DNA from 2 places in the Leucobacter aridicollis genome. Region 2 is predicted to be linked to the other one. Evidence: predicted binding sites of a transcription regulator. Region 2 holds the regulator's gene; the other holds the start of a gene.
The links. The regulator HspR, encoded in region 2, represses chaperone genes until heat shock. The targets are predictions, from matches to a motif close to AAGTTGAGTCNNNNNGACTCAACTT.
Positions count from the first base shown of each region.

Region 1 (9,695 bases), 770 kb from region 2:
TCCGTTCCAGCAGAACACGGGGGTCTGCTTCGCGTAGTGTCCACAACCCGAGGGTGACCCCACTGAGCGATCACGGGGCGACAGGGGGGATGTGAGCACGCGGACGCAAGGAGAGCTTCGGGTTTGGCTAAGCGAATAGGGCGAAGGGCGACGGCGCCCCGCACCGGTTGATATGAACGTGACGATGCTTGGGAATAGCCTTGACCCTCGAAGCCGCGGGACGCGCCATTGATGAAGGTGACAGATGATAGGAGAAAGAGCAGGATCAGGAAGAAGTCTGGCTTGCTGGGGGCGAAATGGTTGAACAGGCCGCCCATGAGCAGAACGAGAATCGCTGCGGCAAACCCAATGCTGAATCGCTTCAAGCTCCAGAGCGCTTCGCAGCTTTTCGCTCGGTTGACCAATGCACTGCTGGCTCCTCGAGCAGCTGCCATTACTCTGTTCCCTGAATTATGAGAGGTTGCCCAGCCTTCATTTGCTCGAAGAAGAGCTTGCTGGTCTTCCGTTCGCTTCGAGACACTGCTGCTGTGGGGTCCGGCGTAACTTCAAGGGCGATGATTAGCATCATACCTTCGAGTACTTGAGGCGTTGCGTCACTCATTCCGCTGGCCGTACCCAGGTGGGCGGCATGGCGGAAAGCCTTAGCGCAGCAGGAACCACCAAACGCCAAGAGCCGCGATAGCCACGACAGCGACGACGGCGACGACCGCCCCGACCCGGTTCTCGATATCAACCTTGCGGTTGTGCTCACGCACTTCCGCGTTGCGTTTTTGTACCTTCTGGTTGTGCTTCTGAATGCGGATCCGTTCAGGGCAAATAGTCCCTTCCCGATGACGCGTCGTTGGGCAGGTGGGCTGGTACTGGCACATAAGCACAACCATAGTAAAAGCCGGTTCATAGCTGAAGATCGAGTCGCCTGAGGTCATGCTGCTTGCCACGATTCGACTCGTCGAAACCGTCGAGCGTGAAGCGTCGCGGAGTCGCTCGAGGAAGTCCACGTTTGGCTCAAGGTGAACCGGCCGGAGGGTTTCGACCTCGTGAGAGCGCCAGTGAAGATGGGTAAGATCGGTGGTGTCATGACGGCGGTCGGCACGCGTCAGGGGCGAGACCAAACAGAGGTCTTCGAGACCGCAAGCATGCCAGCGCGCAATGCCAAGACCCCAGGCGGTTGGCAGATGCTGCATGTCCAAACCATCACCTGACCGGCCCCGTATTCTCGCGCCGCGGAGCGCCGGCCTCACTCACTCCCAAATCGGCGAAGAAGCCGGTCTATCTCGTACACGCATCGCACAAATCCTGAACCAAGCACTCGCGCCAGAACAGCTCGACGAGCTCCGTGCGCGCGTCTACGCGAGAGCAGAAAGGGCTCCGAAACAAGTCATAGATGTCAGTGGGCACACAGACGCTATTCGAGCAAACTTTCGGACAGGGGAAGCCGTGACGCGCACCGACACAACCAACGACATCGAGTGCATGCCATGCGTGTAAGTCGACACCAATCTATGGGCGTCATGCGCCAGCCCAAAGACCCTCCCGTCGCAATGAGCGTTGCTCTCGCAAACCGCGACAACGTATCCATGTTCTTTGTGCAGTAATGGCATCCCCAGCCATCCAAGCGACGCGTTATCTCGCAGCACGGCGCCCTCGAGGCCGCGACCGCATCCGTACTGTGGGGGCTTGAGAAAGCCAACTCCCACGGAGCGCGGGCGCCTGTCCAGCCAACGGGGCTAAGTCCGTCCAGAAGCGACGAACATAGCCCCCCAGTGGGCCCGCGCCTCCTCCGTGGCGAGAGCAGGGTTACTGGGGGCCATTCGTGATTGCATGCGGAACCAGAGCGTCAACACCGTACGAGTCGGCCAGATATGTGCAAGAGGATATTCGTGTTGCAGGATCACATAGCGCGGTTCGCGCAGTGTGGTTGGCGCAACTGGTGGTCTTGTCCAGAAGTGCTGCTGGCTGCTCTACAGGTTGTAAGGCGCGGTCGTCTTGTCGCCCTTGTCGGGATGGCGGATCAGCCCTGGGTCTGATTGCCCTTTGCGGGGGTTTGCGTCCCCATCGAATTCCTCGTCAGCGCCGTCCATTACGGGTTCGTCAACAGTGTCCTCGGTGGGCTTCTTCTTCTCGTTCATGTTGCATTCCCTTTCCTGAGTGGGACACCACCATACGCCTCAAACATGGGGGCAGCTACTTTTTGGGCCTGTAGCTGCTTGCGGATATGGCGGCAGGGCGCATTGATGTCGTTGAACACGGCTCGAGTGGTCCGGAATGTGAGCTCTGTGGCGTTGGTCTTTTGAGCAATTTTTGAGCATTCTTTATTAGCACTCTCAGGGTCAGAGTGCTAATCTAAATCACACCTGAGCGGAACCGACTCAGGTTTCTATCGAAAGGAGACTGATCTCAATGGCACTGACATTTGACCCTTTCACTGAGCTCGAACGAGTCGCCACCGGCATGCTGCAGGCGCGCACCGCGCCACGCGCCATGCCCGTTGATCTCTACCGAGACCAGGACCGATACTTCCTGACAGCTGATATGCCAGGAATCGACCCAGGCAGCCTCGATATTGACGTCGACGGCCAGCTACTCACGATCCGCGCTTACCGTTCAGGCGCGAACTCCGACGGCGTGAAGTGGCTGACACAGGAGCGCCCCGAGGGCGCCTACTTGCGACAGTTCAGCATCGGCGAAGGCATCGATACCGAGAACATCAGCGCCACCTACAAGGACGGTGTCCTCAGCGTCATCCTTCCGCTGAACGCAAAGGCAAAGCCGCGGAAGATCGAGGTAGCAATGCCGTCGACTGAAGCAGCCGAGGGGAAGTCGATCACCGCCTAACAAGCTGGTCCTGCACGTACAACCTGAGCCTGATATGAACGAGCTGCGGCCCCGTTCCGAGAGATACCTATCTCGCTGGAACGGGGCTGCGCCTCGTCTCCGCCGACGAGAGGGTCATTCGGGCTCTGCGTGCGCTCTTCAAGGCTGCCGCCCTGTTGACGTCTCTTGAGCGCTTCGGGGCAGGTGATGTGCGCGAGCGGGTCCCGGCACGTATGAGGCATGGTCAACGCGCGAAGGGTGTCCTCGTCGCCATCGGCCGCTCGAAGCGTCAGCACCATGTCACTTGCCAGGCGTCGAGGAAGTGAGCGGTGAAATGTTATTCGAACCCCTCTCGAACCCTTCTCGAAGTACTCACGGGGCACCCGCCGGTTGCAGCAGCGCTAGTGAGTCCTTTGGGCCCACCCCCACTCGCTCGGTTGAAAAGGTCGACGAGTCGGTCGCAAAGTTATCGTTCCATCCAGTGAACTCTCGGTAGCTTGACCTGCGCCGATGCTGTTGCTGGGAACGCCAAGTGGCACGTTCGCCGGCGCAACGGTGAGCTTCCTCGTTCGCTACGAGACCGCGGATGAACTCCGCGAGAGCAACATGTGTCCGCAGGTGGAGTCGGCTGCTCTTGAAGAATGCATCTCTGGCGGTTGGCTTGGATCGATCGTGTTCGACGCGTCGCCCCAGAACCTCTGGTCATTACAGTTCTGGACGCTTCTCATTAGTGGTTCCATAGTCGTCCTGCTCATTTGGGGCTTGATCACCGGATGAGAGAAGTCCTACCCCCGGCAGACAACCGATGAACGCGTGCCTACCGTGCCCTTCTTGTACCGCCAACTAGGCGGTAACCTGCTTTGAGTCTGTCGCTGTATCACAGCGACGATTATCGGCGGTCTTTCGCCACCGGCCTGAGCGAGGGGGCCCACGTTAATGAGCTATGAAGCCTCCAACAATGAGGCGCAGGCGCACGTCACCCCGCCCGGTACGGTTCCTCCTCCTTTTGGGGCAGGCTTCAGACGACTTCCAAAACACATTAGAACTCACACCATTGACTACCTCGACAAGGAAATCGCGCAAGCGCGACGTGAACGCAAGAACCTATCTGCCGACAGCTTTACCTTCGCGAACCGGCGCGGCAGCTCGACGACGCGATCTCTCGCACTGAGTCACTCCGGGAAGCGCTCCTCGGACGTCACTAGCCGCGTGTAGTTACTCGGCTGGGCTCCTCGTTATCGCGGCGCTGTGCCCTGTCTTCGGCAAGCGCCTCAACTGCCTCGGTAAGTGACTCTAAGACGCGCTGAACGCGGTCATGAAGTGCATGACAGTTCCCCGATGTAAATGCCCTCCCATTCGTGAATTCTGATAGCTCATCCCGAGCTTCATTGATGCAGCGATTCAGGATCCCATTCGTCTTCCCCATGCCGGCCACTCTATCTACCGACTTCTTCGAAGAGTATGGTGGCCGTATTCTCGGCTCGAACACGTGGGTTTGGGAGAGGGGCCCGGTGCCCCGTTGATGAAGGCGTCCTGGCAATGTTGGAGGTTCCAGGGTTGCGGATGGGGCATGGAGCGGAGTCCAACATGAGAACAAGAGATGCCGCTACTCGGCTGGGAGGGAGGTGCAGCGATCAGAATGGTGCGAACTTTCTGCGCCTAACCCGGTATGAGCCAAGGCGCGACCGTGGGCGTGGCCGGAAAAACTCGGTTCCGGGTCGACGGTGCGCGCCTGGGTACGCCAGGCCGATATCAACCAAGGCGTGAAAAGTGGAGTCTTCCCCGACGCGCAGGCGCGGATTCGAGAACCTGAACAAGAGAATGGTGAGCTCAGGCCTCGCGAACCGCGCATTCAGCGCAGGTGCGCCGAATCAGTTGTGGGTGAACGATCTGACTTTCGCGCTCCCTTGGCAGCCAATTTCTCTCCACTCGTAGTGGAAAACGCCTCTCCGGTATCGAGGCGACGCCCTCGACCGGAACTGTTGGCGGCAGGCATGGTAATGCCCTCGCTGAGGCGGTGAACCACCTCAACGGGGCCGATCTTGTGCGCGGGCCGGCGATGAACGGGCCGCGGAAAACGGTCAACGATCTCGAGCTCGCGACGTTTGGAGGGAGTACTCGCACAACACGAGACGACTCCGTGGCGACCTCGGTGATGTGCCTCCAGCGAGGTTTGAAGAGTCGTTCTATGCTGGGGTTACCAGCGCCCAAGATCTGTTTGGAAACAAATGAGCTGAGTCTCTTCTCAACCCCGGGCGTGAACGAGCGTCAGTGCCAGGCGCGCTCGTTGCGCGCCTCATGCTCGGGTTCTGGCGGGACCTATTCGATTCGGCTGGCTACGAAGGCAAACAACCCAGGAGCGCCTAAGCCGATTGTGGGCAGCACTGCTGCACCGTGCTGCAGCGCGCCTTTCCCTGCGGGCGAATCACTGCGCGACATCGAATCGCGAACCGCGAACCCCTGCCCCGCAGGGTCCGATTGCCCGGGCAAGACGCGGAAGGCCTCACGGTCGAGCAGCGCATCTAGCCTGTATCTGATTAGCGAGAGTGGCGACTTCAATCTTGCTGACTGGGGCAGATGCAACTCCACGGAGCCAGTTCTGTTCGCACCTGGCCCACTTAGTAGCGTGTGAGTTTCCAGGGGAATCGATCACGGCGACGGGGTCACAGGTTTACCGCTATCGTTCCGGGCCTGATGGAGCCCGCGCAGAGCGTTGGTATTCTCAGTGCATGACTGAACCCCAGCAGGCGCCCCAGCTGCCGTCGCCGAAAATCCTGCTTCCCGTTGGGATCATGTTCGTTATCGGTGCCGTCTTTGCGTTCGTGCTCTTTGATCTGCATGTGGTCTCGGGTGCGTTCGCCGGGTTGATTGGGCTTGCAGGGCTCGCCATGACTGTTCAGAGCATCATGCGGCTCGCCAAGGGTGAGCGCTAGTTGCCCCAGGCCCCCGCCGGCAGCCACCGCGGGCGAATCGTGGACCAAACTTGAACATTAGGGCGCGCGAATTCCAAATTCGCGCAGTGCTGGCATAACATGGAGACCATGCTTAGCGACAGTTTCAGCCGACTTCCTTCACATGTTCAGCAGGGGGTGCTCGAATACCTCGATGAGGAGATCCGTATTGGATTCCAAAAGAGCGAGGACGCAGCAGCTGACGAGAAGACCACGCCGGAGGGTGCGCGTCAGCTCGCAGACGGGATCGTCAGGTCCCTTGCGCTTCGCAACTCGTTCACTGGTGAGTCGGTTTCAAGCCCCCGCGATCTTGGGATTGGGCAGCGTCAGAAGTAATTCACTGCGGCCCCGCTGGCATCATCGCCGGTGGGGCTTTTGCGTGCCAGTGAAGGCGCGAGCACGTCGACACTATCTCCGCCCATTCGCTGGGCCAGCGGTCGCCTGGGACACCCGCGCGACTTGATTTGTATCCCAGAGGACCGAGCTGTTCGCGGCCTCGAGTGTGTCGTGCTGTGACACCACCCGCCGTTTTGACGGTTCTGGGTGCCACGTCATGACGAAGAAGAGCGGCACGTTCTCGCGGTTCGCGAGGCCCTGGATCATCGCAACCGGTCGGTCTTTCGGGTAACGCATGACGGCCCAGAGGTTAGTGTCGACTTGCACGTATGGCATGCGCTCGCGCTCCGTGTCTTTTTCGTGTTCGTTCCGGTACACGCCCCTACCCCCATTCGAAAGTGTGTTCGATGAGTGTAGGTCAAAGCTCTGACATTTACGTCGAGTATGCTCGGTGGCGATATGAAGATCCGGGCGAACACGACCATCGGCGGCGCATCGCGCTTCGACGCGACGGCTGCCGAGGAGACGCTCCGTGAACTTGAGGAGCAGTACGCGCGCGGCGAGATTGAGCGCCATGCCTATTTCGAGAAGAAGAGCTCGCTCGTGCGTCTCTTTCTGAAGTCGACGACGTCACCTCGCCGCAAGCCGCGCGGCGACTTTGACTAGTCGACAGCCTGCGTGTTCGGCGCGCTGTCGGTCTCGGACAGGGCCTCTGCCTGCATCGTGCGTGGAGCCCAGGCGGGCGATGGTGCGACTTCGGGGTGGTTGGCGTCGAACGCCGGTGACTCGGACCTGATGCGCGGGATTGAGGTGAAGTTGTGCCGCGGCGGCGGGCACGACGTGGCCCACTCGAGCGATCGGCCGAACCCCCAGGGGTCGTATTGGGTGACGCGTTCGCCTCGCCGCGCAGTGAGGTAGACGTTGACGAAGAACGGGATCATCGAGGCGCCGAGAACCATCGATCCGATTGTCGAAACCTGGTTTCCCCAGGTAACCCCGTCCTCGGGCAGGTAGCTGTAGTATCGGCGAGGCATCGCCATGACGCCGAGCCAGTGCTGCACAAGGAACGTCATGTGGAACCCAACGAACAGCACCCAGAAATGGATCTTGCCGAGCCGTTCGTTGAGCATCTTGCCTGTCCATTTGGGCCACCAGAAGTAGAACCCTGCGAACATCGCGAAGACGACAGTGCCAAACACGACGTAGTGGAAGTGCGCCACGACGAAGTAGGTGTCCGAGAGGTGGAAGTCGAGTGCGGGCGACGCGAGGATGACGCCTGTGAGGCCGCCGAACACGAAGGTCACGAGGAAGCCGAGTGACCAGAGCATCGGGGTCTCGAAGGTGATCGAGCCGCGCCACATGGTGCCGATCCAGTTGAAGATCTTGACCCCTGTCGGAACCGCGATCAGCATGCTCATGAGCGAGAAGAACGGGAGCAATACCGAGCCACTCACGTACATGTGGTGCGCCCACACGGTGAGGGACAGCGCGGCGATGGCGATCGTCGCGTAGATCAGCGTCTTGTACCCGAAGATCGGCTTGCGGCTGAAAACCGGGAAGATCTCGGAGACGATGCCGAAGAACGGCAGCGCGATGATGTACACCTCGGGGTGTCCGAAAAACCAGAAAAGATGCTGCCACAGGATTGCGCCACCCTCGCCCGAGAAGATTTGGCCGCCGAAGATCCGGTCCATCGCAAGCGCGAAGAGCGCAGCAGCGAGCACCGGAAACGCGACGAGCACGAGCAACGAGGTTACGAGCACGTTCCAGGAGAACACCGACATGCGCCACATGGTCATGCCGGGTGCGCGCATCGTAATGATCGTCGTGATGAAGTTGACCGACCCGAGGATCGTTCCGAAGCCAGAGATGCCGAGGCCGAGTACCCACAGGTTGCCGCCGACGCCTGGCGAGAACGTCTCCGACGACAGGGGTGCGTACGCAAACCACCCGAATGAGGCGGCGCCCTGTGGGGTGAGGAAGCCGCCGACGGCGATGAGCGAGCCGAACGTGTAGAGCCAGAACGAGAACGCGTTGAGCCTAGGGAACGCCACGTCAGGTGCGCCGATCTGCAGCGGCATCATGACGTTTGCGAATCCGGTGAACAGTGGGGTTGCGAACATCAGCAGCATGATTGTGCCGTGCATGGTGAAGAGCTGGTTGTACTGCTCCTTGGTTGCGACCACTTCGAGGCCCGGCGCGAAGAGTTGCGCGCGAATGATGAGGGCGAGGACGCCGCCGACGAGGAACCACGCGACCGAACTGATGAGATACATGTAGCCGATCACCTTGTGGTCGGTCGACGTCACCCATGAGGCGATCGAGCTGCGTGTGGACATTGTGAAGTGCTCCTCTCGAGTGTGCGATGCTGCAAGTTGTCGTGTCAGTCGCGGGACGCCCGCGTGTCTTGTGCGAGGGCGCGCCGCACCTCACCCGAGGCGAACTCGACAGCCTCGTCGATGTCGTAACGTTCGAGGAGTGCGGTGGTGAGGGCGGCGGCGAAAGTGTCGCCGAGTCCTTTCGCGGTAACCTCTCGTTCCTCCTGGCGGTGCACGCTGCTCCACGTCGGAGTCACGAGTACGTCGCAGATATCTGCGGGGCCGCCGATGCGGGGCTGTCGGCTTGGTAGCCTGACGCCGGTGACGACGACCCACTCGGTCTGTGGTCCCATGATCGAGCGGGCGGCTTCTTCGACAGCGCCCCGCGAGCTGAGCTCGGCGAGCGGGGAGGCGCTCAGGTGAGCGAGCTCGAACCTGTTGGGAACGATTCCGGTGGCAAGCGGGAGGAGCTCGGAGCGGATCTCGTCGACAAGGCCGGGGTCGGTGTAGAAACCGAGTTCGGCATCGCCGAGCGTGGGGTCGACGAGCAGCGCGGGCCGGGTGCTCTCGGCCTGGCTTGCGAACCAATCTGCGACCGCAGTCGGCTGGCCGAGCGTGGCGAAGTATCCTGTCGAGAGCCACTGCAGGTCCGTGAGCGCGTCCGCGGCCGCCAGGTCGCGGAGGGTGTCGGCGAGCCACGCTGCGGGCACCTGGACGTCGTGCACCGCGGCGTAGTGCGGCATCACGCTGAGCAGGATCGTCGGAAGTGTGATCGCGTGCGCCCCGCGGCTCCCAAATACTCGCGCGGCGGCGTTCAGGCCGACCGATCCGTGCGCGAGTTGGGACCCGATTGCGAGGATGTGCGCGGGGCGGCGTGTGAGCTCGAGCTGCCGGGCGTCGGCGAGTTGCACCGCCCGGCGTCGCTCGCCGATCCGCTCAAATTCCCGCGGTGAGCGACGATTTTTCACACTCACAACATTTGTCATAGGACAAACGCTATCATGGTGATGACAATGATTCGACATGCGTCCTCGGCGCGGAAGGCACACCCCATGACCCAGTCACCCACGCTCATCCCTGCGGCACTTCCGCGCATCGGCAGTGAGGAGCGACTCGCTGTTGACGCGGTGTTGCGCTCGGGAAACCTCGCGCAGGGCCCGGAAGTCGCCGCCTTCGAAGCGGAGTTTTCGAGCCACTTCGTACTCGGTCGGCCGACGGTTGCGGTGAACTCGGGGACGAGCGGCCAGCACCTCGGCCTGCTCGCGAGCGGGGTAGG
Region 1 is NZ_CP075339.1:1,049,998-1,059,692, forward strand. Features, by position in the region: gene KI794_RS04645 (hypothetical protein) at 642-1,184, opposite strand; gene KI794_RS04650 (hypothetical protein) at 1,962-2,129, opposite strand; gene KI794_RS04655 (Hsp20/alpha crystallin family protein) at 2,401-2,835, shown strand; gene KI794_RS04660 (hypothetical protein) at 3,325-3,591, shown strand; partial or broken gene KI794_RS16305 (transposase) at 4,415-5,046, shown strand; gene KI794_RS04670 (hypothetical protein) at 5,544-5,747, shown strand; gene KI794_RS04675 (hypothetical protein) at 5,856-6,101, shown strand; gene KI794_RS04680 (hypothetical protein) at 6,174-6,437, opposite strand; gene KI794_RS04685 (hypothetical protein) at 6,561-6,767, shown strand; gene ctaD (aa3-type cytochrome oxidase subunit I) at 6,764-8,440, opposite strand; gene KI794_RS04695 (bifunctional hydroxymethylpyrimidine kinase/phosphomethylpyrimidine kinase) at 8,485-9,405, opposite strand; gene KI794_RS04700 (DegT/DnrJ/EryC1/StrS family aminotransferase) at 9,472-9,695, shown strand, end outside.
Region 1: the regulator HspR is predicted to act here: its motif matches at 2,352-2,376, upstream of KI794_RS04655 (Hsp20/alpha crystallin family protein).

Region 2 (9,695 bases):
GGCGGCCGTGAGCCCAATAAGGGTGTCAACCCTGACGAGGTCGTGGCAGTCGGCGCGGCCCTCCAGGCAGGCGTTTTGAAGGGTGAGCGCAAGGACGTGCTGCTCATCGACGTGACCCCCCTCTCGCTCGGTATCGAGACCAAGGGTGGCATCATGACGAAGCTCATCGAGCGCAACACCGCGATCCCGACGAAGCGCTCCGAGACCTTCACCACCGCAGAGGACAACCAGCCCTCTGTCGCGATCCAGGTCTTCCAGGGCGAGCGCGAGTTCACCCGCGATAACAAGAACCTCGGAACGTTCGAGCTCACCGGTATCGCACCCGCTCCGCGCGGCGTGCCGCAGGTCGAGGTGACCTTCGACATCGATGCGAACGGCATCGTCCAGGTCTCCGCGAAGGACAAGGGCACGGGCAAGGAGCAGACAATCACCATCTCCGGTGGATCGACGCTCTCGAAGGACGACATCGAGCGCATGGTGCGCGAGGCTGAGGAGCACGCCGCTGACGACAAGAAGCGTCGCGAGGCTGCTGAGCAGCGTAACAACGCCGAGCAGCTCGCCTACTCGGTCGAGAAGCTCATCACTGAGAACGAGGACAAGCTCCCCGAAGACGTCAAGACTGAGGTGCAGGGCGACCTCGACGCGCTCAAGACGGCGCTCGCCGGCGAAGACGATGACGCGGTGAAGACCGCGGCTGACAAGCTTGGCGAGAGCCAGCAGAAGCTCGGTGAGGCGATCTACGCTCAGGCGCAGGAGGCACCTGAGGCAGCAGCGGAAGGCGCGGAGTCGAACGATGAGGACGTTGTCGACGCTGAGGTTGTTGAAGACGACGAGGAGCAGAAGTAACCATGGCACACGAGGAACATCTGGGCGACGACCAGCCGGTGAACGATGTTCCGGCGGGCCAGGCCGACGACGCATCGCAGAACGATGCGGCATCGGCCCCCGGGGCGGAGGGAACCCCCTCCGCTCCCGGGCCGGAAGGCGACGATCTCACGGTAGACGACATTCTCGGCGCTGAGCAGACCGAGGCGGCCGCTGGCGCGGACGCCGACGCTGCCGAGGGCGACGAGGAGAACCCCTACCTTGAGGATCTCCGTAGGCTCACGGCCGAGTACGCGAACTACCGGAAGCGTACCGAGGCGAACGTCGAGCTCGACAAGCAGCGCGCGAAGGCCTCGGTCGTGCTGCAGCTGCTGTCGGTACTCGACGACCTCGACCGTGCAGAACAGCACGGCGACTTGACCGAGGGCAGCGCATTCGCCACGATCGCGCAGAAGCTGCGCGCCAGCCTTGAACGGCTCGGCGTCGAAAGCTTCGGCGAGAAGGGGGAGCCTTTCGACCCGCAGGTGCACGAAGCAATCGCTCAGGTGCCGGTTCCCGGCACCGAGCAGCACACTGTGCTTGACGTAGTCGAGCGGGGCTATCGCATCGGAGATGTTGAACTGCGCCCCGCCAAGGTAGCGGTGGCGGTGGGAGCTGATGGCTAGTCAAGATTGGTTAGACAAAGACTTCTACCGCACTCTCGGGGTCTCGAAGGATGCCGACGACGCTGAACTGAAAAAGGTTTACCGCAAGCTCGCGCGAAAGTATCACCCTGATTCGAACCCAGGAGATGCGGCCGCTGAAGCAAAGTTCAAGGAGATCTCCGAGGCCTACTCGGTGCTCTCCGACACAGAGCAGCGCTCTGAGTACGACCAGATTCGTGCGATGGGAGCCGGCGGTGCCCGGTTCACATCGGGTGGCCAGGGCGGCCAGGGCTTCGAGGATGTCTTCGGTGGCATGTTCGGCGGCGGCCACGGTGGCAGGAACACGCAGTACACGTTCCAGCAGGGCGGCGGCTACGACGACCTGTTCAACATGTTCGGTGGCGCGCCGCGCGGCCCCCAAAAGGGTCGCGATGTGAACGCCTCGACGACGATCGATTTCGAGACTGCGGTGAGTGGCGACACTGTCACGCTGCAGACCTCGACTGGCAACGTGAAGGTCAAGATCCCTGCCGGGGTTTCCAACGGCCAGAAGATCAGGTTGCGTGGCAAGGGCGAACAGGGGCCTGCGGGTACGCCTGCGGGAGACCTGCTGCTCACGGTTACCGTGCGCAAGCACCCGGTGTTCGAGCGCGACGGTCAGAACCTGAAGCTCAAGCTACCTGTGACGTTCACCGAGGCGACACTCGGCGCGACAGTCGAGGTGCCAACGCTTGGTGGCGACACCGTGAAGCTCAAAGTGCAGCCTGGGACCCCGAGCGGCAGAGTGCTGCGCGTGAAGGGCCGCGGAGTGAAGACCTCAAAGGGCACGGGAGACCTGCTCGCAGAGATTCAGGTCGCGGTTCCGAGTCACCTGAGCGACGAGGCGCGCGAGGCGCTCGAAGCGTTTCAGCAGGTCGAGCCGCAGGAGAACCCGCGCGCGGATCTGCTCTCGCGGGCTCGCGCCTAGCTCACAACGAAACACAACTCAGAAGAAAGGCGTAGGGAGGGGCAATGGTCAACGTGCCAATGGACAGGTTTACTCCGGTCTTTGCGATCGCCGCTGCCTCCGAACTCGCCGAGATGCACCCGCAGACGCTGCGGCAGTACGACCGAATCGGGCTCGTGGTGCCGCAGCGCACGAGCGGAAACACGCGGCGATACTCCCTCTACGACGTGCACAGGTTGCGTGAGGTCGCGAGACTCTCTGCAGAGGGCCTGAGTCTCGAGGGGATTCGCCGCGTGTTGACGCTCGAGGACCGCGTGCGCGAGCTTGAGTCCCAGGTGCATGAGCTCGAACGTGCACTGTCAGACGAAATGCTCAAGCGCCCTGAGCGCCGCGTCTTCGCGGCCGGGGCTGGCGGCGAGGTCGTCACGTTGCGGCGCGGAACTCGCACGCGTCGCAACGCGGAAGTTGTTGTGTGGAAGCCGTAGCTGCGCGGCTCGAAGAGTTCTGCGGGGCGCTCAGTCGCGACCCCGATTTCGACGCGCCAGAGCTCCAGGCGTACGACACTGCAGACGTGCACATCCTGACCGCCGCGGCCGAGCGCGTTCGCTCTGCTGCGCCTGGAACCGTCGTCACGATTGGTGACAGGCACGGGGCGCTCACTCTTGGCGCGGCAGCAGTGCTCGGCGCGGGTGCTGTCAGGTCCTATCAGGATCCAGTGCTCGGCGAGCGGGCTCTCGCGGCCAATGCGGTGAGGCTCGGCCTGCGAGACCGCTACGAGTCAGCACCCCTCGGGCCCGAGCTTCTCGATGGGGCCGAGACAGTGCTTGTGCAGTTGCCCCGCGGCCTCGAAGCGCTCGAGGAGATCGCGTGGAAGATCGCGCGCTTCGCGAGCCCAACCGTGCGGGTGTTCGCGGGCGGCCGGGTGAAGCACATGACCCGCGCCCAGAACGACGTTCTCGGGCGGTACTTCGGCGCGGTGACCGCCGGCCTGGGGTGGCGAAAGTCCCGGGTGCTGCAGGCGACGTCCCCGCTCCCGATGCTTGCCGGTGCGGAACCTCCGTTTCCGAAGTGGGGGCAGGATCGCGAGCTCACGTTTGGCCTCGCGGCGTTTGGCGCCACTTTCGGTGGCACCAAACTCGACCACGGCAGCCGCCTGCTGCTCAGCACCTTCGAACGAGGTGGGGCCGGTGCAAGCTGGGCCGACATCGCCCCGGGCGCCAACGTATTTGACCTGGGTTGCGGAAGCGGTGTGCTCGCGGTGTCCGCTGCGCTCGCATTGCCGAGCGCGCGAGTTCTTGCGAGTGATCAGTCGGATGCGGCCGTTCGCTCGGCCGCGCTGACTGCCGAGGCAGCTGGAGTCGGGGAGCGGATGGCGATTCACCGGGCTGATGGCGCTGAGGCGGTCGCTGACGGGTGGGCTGACCTCGTGCTACTCAACCCGCCGTTCCACACCGGATCGACAGTCCATGCGGGGGTGGCCCACCGGCTGATCCGCGACTGTGCGCGCGTGCTGAAGCCCGGCGGCGAACTGCGTATCGTGTTCAACTCGCACCTCAGTTATCGACAGCTCCTTGAACGCGTCATTGGCCCCGCAAGGCAGCTCCAGCGCGACGCAACGTTCACCGTGCTGGAAGTGACAAAGCGTTAGGGATTCAGCCACCGAACTCACAGGCAGCTGAAGCCTAGAATGAGTGTGTGAGCGATAAACTCTTGCACTTGGTGCGCCACGGGGAGGTCCATAACCCCGACCTCGTCCTGTACGGCCGTATCCCCGGCTTCCGCCTCTCAGAGCGAGGCCACGCCATGGCCGAGGCTGCTGCGCTTGAACTCGCAGGTAGCGACCGGAAAGTAGTCGCCCTCTACGCGTCGCCGCTTGAGCGCGCGCAGCAGTCCGCGCGACCCATCGCGAGCGCACTTGGCCTCGAGATCCAGACTGAGGATCGCATCATCGAGCCCACGAACTTCTTCGAGGGCAAGGTGAACTCGGGGCCCGACGCTGCGTTCAAGAAGCCGCGGTACTGGTACAAGTTTGTCAACCCATTCCGCCCAAGCTGGGGGGAACCCTACCGCCAGGTTGCGGCGCGCGTGCGCGAAGCGATGAACGACGCGTGGGACAAGGCGCAGGGTGGCGACATTGTGATGGTCGCGCACCAGTCCCCGATCTGGATGGCGCACCTCGACATCGCAGGCAAACCCCTGTTCCATAACCCAGCCACACGGCGCTGCGACCTCTCGAGCATCACGACATTCGAGCGCCGCGGGAACCGCTGGTTCGAGGTCGATTACCGAAACCCGGCGAAGTCACTCATGGACGACGCTACCGATGTAGGAGCTGTATGACCGCGCGACGCCGAATCGCCGCCATCGCCGCCACTGCCGCGGCCCTCGCAGTTGGCCTCGCCGGCTGCAGCACCACCGAAGGCGACTCGCTCGCCGCACAGTGGCAACAGGGTGGCGACAAGGGCTTCGTCGCAGGCGATGGCTCTTCGGCCTCGTTCCCCGCAGACAAGCGTGGCGAACCCGTTGAGTTCACGGGCGAGACCGAGTTTGGCAACGAGCTGAGCTCAGCCGACACGATCGGCAGCGTCACAGTAGTGAACTTCTGGTACGCGGGCTGCGCCCCGTGCCGGGCCGAGGCGCCAGACCTCGTCGAGGCATACAACGAGTTCGAGCCGCAAGGCGTCAAATTCGTTGGTGTGAACACTCGCGATCAGGCCGCGCAGGCGAAGCAGTTCGGAGTCGAGTTCGGTATCGAATACGAGTCGATCCTCGATAACCCCGGCGGCCGCACTGTGCAGCGCGCATTCGCAGGGCAGATCCCGCTGAACGCGGTTCCAACGACGCTGATTCTTGACGCTGAGGGGCGCGTTGCGCACACGGTAGTCGGGCAGCTTGCAGGGGTGTCGCAACTGCAAACGCTCGTCACGGAGACGCTCGACGAGCAGGCCGCTGCCGGCGCGAACTGATGGGGATCCAGGAGATCATTGCCGACGGGCAGCTGCTCGTTGCCTCGGCCATCGCAATCGCTGCAGGGCTCGTTTCGTTCCTCTCGCCGTGCGTGCTCCCGCTCATCCCGGGCTACCTTGCATACGTCTCTGGCGTGGCAGGTACGCCGAGCGCAAACGCGGCGAATCCAAAGGCTGCGGGCAGACGCGAGCGTAACCGGATGGTGCTCGGGTCGATCCTCTTCGTGCTCGGCTTCGCCATCGTGTTCGTCGTGCTGCTCACGCTGTCTGGCGCGGTTGGCGCGAGCACGTGGTACCTCGACTGGCAAGACGTGATCCTGCGCGTCATGGGCGTCGTTGTGATCGTGATGGGCCTCGTCTTCATGGGCGCCTTCGCGAAGTTTCAGCGAACAACGAGGCTGAAGATCAGCCCAAAGGTCGGCCTTGCTGGGGCCCCACTGCTGGGCATCGTGTTCGCGATAGGGTGGGCACCCTGCCTCGGCCCCACGATCGGTACCGTGAGCCTGCTCGCGATGCAGCAGGGCTCGATCGGGCGTGCGGCATTGCTCGCACTGCTCTACTCGCTTGGGCTCGGAATTCCGTTCGTGCTTGCGGCCTTCGGCTTCGGCTGGATGACGCAGACGATGAGCTTCTTCAAACGCCATATCCGTGCGGTCAACATCGTCGGCGGCGTCATTCTTATCATCCTCGGTGTTCTCATGGTGACTGGCCTCTGGGGCCTCATCATGAGCGAACTTCAGATATGGATTGGTGGCTATGTCACGCCCCTCTGATTATGACGACGGATCTGGCGCGCCAGCGCCCGTGACGAGCCCGGAGCTCGGCCTCACAGGCTGGCTCCGCTGGTTCTGGCGTCAGCTCACAAGCATGCGGGTCGCGCTGATCCTGCTGCTTCTGCTCGCTGTCGCCGCGATCCCAGGCTCGCTCGTTCCGCAGCGCGGCGCCGACCCGAACGGCGTGTTGCAGTACGAGAAAGATAATCCGACGCTCTTCAAGATCCTTGATGCGTTCCCGATCCAGGCGTTTGACGTCTACGGCTCGGTGTGGTTCTCGGCGATCTACCTGCTGCTGTTCATCTCGCTCATCGGCTGCGTGCTGCCCCGAATCAAGCATCACTGGCAGGCGTGGCGAGGCAAGCCTCCGAAGACGCCCGCAAGGCTCAACCGCATGGCTGGTTTCTCTGAGACCCGCGTGACGAACGCCGAGGCGACTGAGGCGGAGCGGCTCGAGTTCGCGCGCGCAGCAGTCGAGTCTGCCGCCGAGATCCTCCGCCGTCAGCGTTACCGCGTCGAGATCCAGGAGGCAACGCACCGCGGCGTCGCAGAGGTCTCGGTCTCCTCCGAGCGCGGCTACCTGCGCGAAACAGGCAACCTGTTGTTCCACACCGCGCTCGTCGGGGTGCTCGTCTGCGTCGGCCTCGGCAGCGCATTCACCTTCAACGGCCAGCGAGTGCTCTACGAAGGCGAAAGCTTCGTCAACCAGATCATCGACTACGACTCGGCGAACTCGGGCCGCGCGTTCAGCTCGGACACACTTGAGCCGTTCAGCTTGCGCCTCGACGATCTCGACGTCAACTACATCGCCCCCGATGACGAGGATGCGAGCCCGAACTCGATCGGGCAAGTGCGCGAGTTCATCGCGAGCATGACGCTCACAGACCCCGAAGGAAACGAGAGCGCTGAAGAGATCAGGGTGAATCACCCACTGCGCGTGCACGGCTCGCCGATCTACCTGCTCGCGAACGGCTACGCGCCGACAATCGTGATCCGTAACGCCGACGGCGAGATCGTGTTCCAGGAGTCGGTGCCGTTCATCCCGCAGGGCGCAGACCCGAACCTCACCTCGCTCGGCGTCGTGAAGGTGCTCGATGGCATGACCAACGACGCTGGTGAAGAGACCGAGCTTGGCCTGCGCGGCTTCTTCTACCCGACACAGACGAAGCTCGAATCCGGCGCGTACACCTCGAACTACCCCGACCTCGAGAACCCCGTGCTCACGCTCGACGCCTTCATGGGTGATACGGGCGTCGATAACGAGTTCGGCATCCCGCAGTCGGTCTACTCGCTTGAAACCGAGAACATGGAGCAGCTCACCGGCCGTGCCATCGACAAGCCGTCGATTGAGCTGCGGCCCGGTGAGACGGCAGACCTGCCGCGCGGCCTCGGCACCGTAACCCTCGAAGCCGTGCCCAGGTACGCGTCATTCGACGTGATGCAGAATCCGTTCCAGATCGGGATCCTGATCTTTGCCCTGCTCTCGCTCGGCGGGCTCTTGTGGTCGCTGTTCGTGCCGCGCCGCCGAGTGTGGGTGAAGGCGATCCCAACGAAGGATGGCGTCGTGCTGCAGTACGCCGGTCTCGCCCGCGGCGACGACCCAGCGCTCGACCGGGCGGTCGAGGAGATGCGTGAGGCGCACCGCGAGGTGCTGTAGCCCCGGCTCGCGTCGGCGTGCCGCAATGCTCTGCGCCACGGCCGCAGCTCCACCCGTGGCACCACGCCGCAGCCCTACCTGCACCGCCAGGCCGCAGCTCAGCCTGTAACGCCGTGCCGCAGCCCTACCTGTTGCTCCACGCCGCAGCTCCACCTGCAGCGCCGTGCCGCAGCGCCACCGTATGCGATCTGCGATTCCTATGCCCACTGCGCTGGGCTGGGGCATACGAATCGTCGATCCCAGGGGGTGGCGCTGGGAAAAGGCACGCTCTCAGGGGTCGCAGAACTCTCCGAGCAGCCGACACCAAGCCAGAGCACCCCGCGCCAAGCCAGAGTACCCCACGCAGAGCCGTGCTGCTGTGGACCCTGCCTGAGCTAGCCCTGCAGCGCCTCGAGGAACGCCGTCACGTCAGCCTCAAGCTCACCGAGCGCCCGCTCAGCGGCCGCCCTGCGCTTAGAAGCCTTGCCTTTTTCACTGAACGTATCGAGGTAGATCTTCAGCTTGGGCTCGGTGCCGCTCGGGCGGATCATGACGCGGGAGCCGTCGGTAAGGTCGTAACGCAACACATTCGAAGGAATCGCTGCAAGACCGGGCTCGAGTAGATCTTGTGCGCTACTCACAGTGCGCACACCGAATGCGGTCGGCGGCGCAAGCCTGATCTGTGCTGCGAGCTCGGTCGCTGCAGCCATCGACGCGAGCCTGAGGGTGATCTGGCCGCTCGCGAAATGCCCGAAGCGTTCTGTCGCCTCTTCGAGGAGGCCCCAGATGTCGGTTCCGCGGCCCTTCGCCCACCGCGCCATAGCGACTGCATCGGCGCCTGCAGAGATGCCATCCTTGTCTCGCACGACGTGAGGCTGCGTGAGATAGCCGAGGGCCTCTTCGAAACCGAATACGAGATTGGGTACGCGGGAGACCCACTTGAAGCCTGAGAGCGTCTCGGCGTAGTCAAGTCCGTAGTCCTTCGCAACGGCGCTGAGCGCCGGCGACGACACAATCGTGCACGCAAGGGTGCCGGTGAGCGGCACACCGCGCTGCTCGGCGTCCTGCATCGCGCGCTCGGCGGCCCGCCACCCGAGCAGCAGCCCGAGCTCGTTGCCTGTCAGTCGGCGGTAGCCCGACTCCTCGTCGAAGTGGGGGAGCGCGACCGCGAGGCGATCCGCATCCGGGTCGTGGGCGATGATGAGCTCAGCGTTCTGCTCCCGGCCGGTGCGGAACGCGAGGTCGAGCGCGCCGGGCTCCTCGGGGTTTGGGAAGTCGACTGTTGGGAAGTTGCCGTCTGGAGCGACCTGCTCGGGTACAGGCGTCGGAAGCGATAGGCCACTTGCAAGCAGGACCCTGTCGGACAGCTCAGCCCCGACTCCGTGCATTGCGGTGTAGACGATGCGGAGCGGAACTTCGGCGTTCAGCGTGCGACCGTCCTGGGTGATCGGAAAGCCCGCGAGCAGCGAGGCCGCGGTTCGCGTGACGTAGGTGTCGGCAATCTCAGAGGTTGCGACCGTGTACGCAGTGCTGCGTGGCAGCTCCGAGACAGGCCCCGAGGCCGCCACGTCGATGCGCGCAGCGATCTCACTGTCGGCGGGGGCGACAATCTGCGATCCCTCATCAGCGTCACCGAGGTACACCTTGTACCCGTTGTCGCGCGGCGGGTTGTGGCTTGCCGTCACCATTACTCCGGCCGACGTGCCGAGGTGGCGCACTGCGAAGGCGAGCAGCGGCGTGGGTCCTTGGGAGGGAAGCAGCGTGACGTCGATGCCCGCTCCTGCCATGATCTCGGCAGTGTCACGCGCGAAAACGTCTGAGTTCACGCGCGCGTCGTAGCCGATGACGATCGACGGCGGGTTGCTCGTCTCACCGCGCGCGGCCCGCTCGAGGAGGAAGGCCGCG
Region 2 is NZ_CP075339.1:282,560-292,254, forward strand. Features, by position in the region: gene dnaK (molecular chaperone DnaK) at 1-846, shown strand, start outside; gene KI794_RS01250 (nucleotide exchange factor GrpE) at 849-1,490, shown strand; gene KI794_RS01255 (DnaJ C-terminal domain-containing protein) at 1,483-2,436, shown strand; gene KI794_RS01260 (heat shock protein transcriptional repressor HspR) at 2,481-2,900, shown strand; gene KI794_RS01265 (class I SAM-dependent methyltransferase) at 2,888-4,063, shown strand; gene KI794_RS01270 (histidine phosphatase family protein) at 4,111-4,755, shown strand; gene KI794_RS01275 (TlpA family protein disulfide reductase) at 4,752-5,381, shown strand; gene KI794_RS01280 (cytochrome c biogenesis CcdA family protein) at 5,381-6,154, shown strand; gene resB (cytochrome c biogenesis protein ResB) at 6,138-7,811, shown strand; gene KI794_RS01290 (phospho-sugar mutase) at 8,186-9,695, opposite strand, start outside.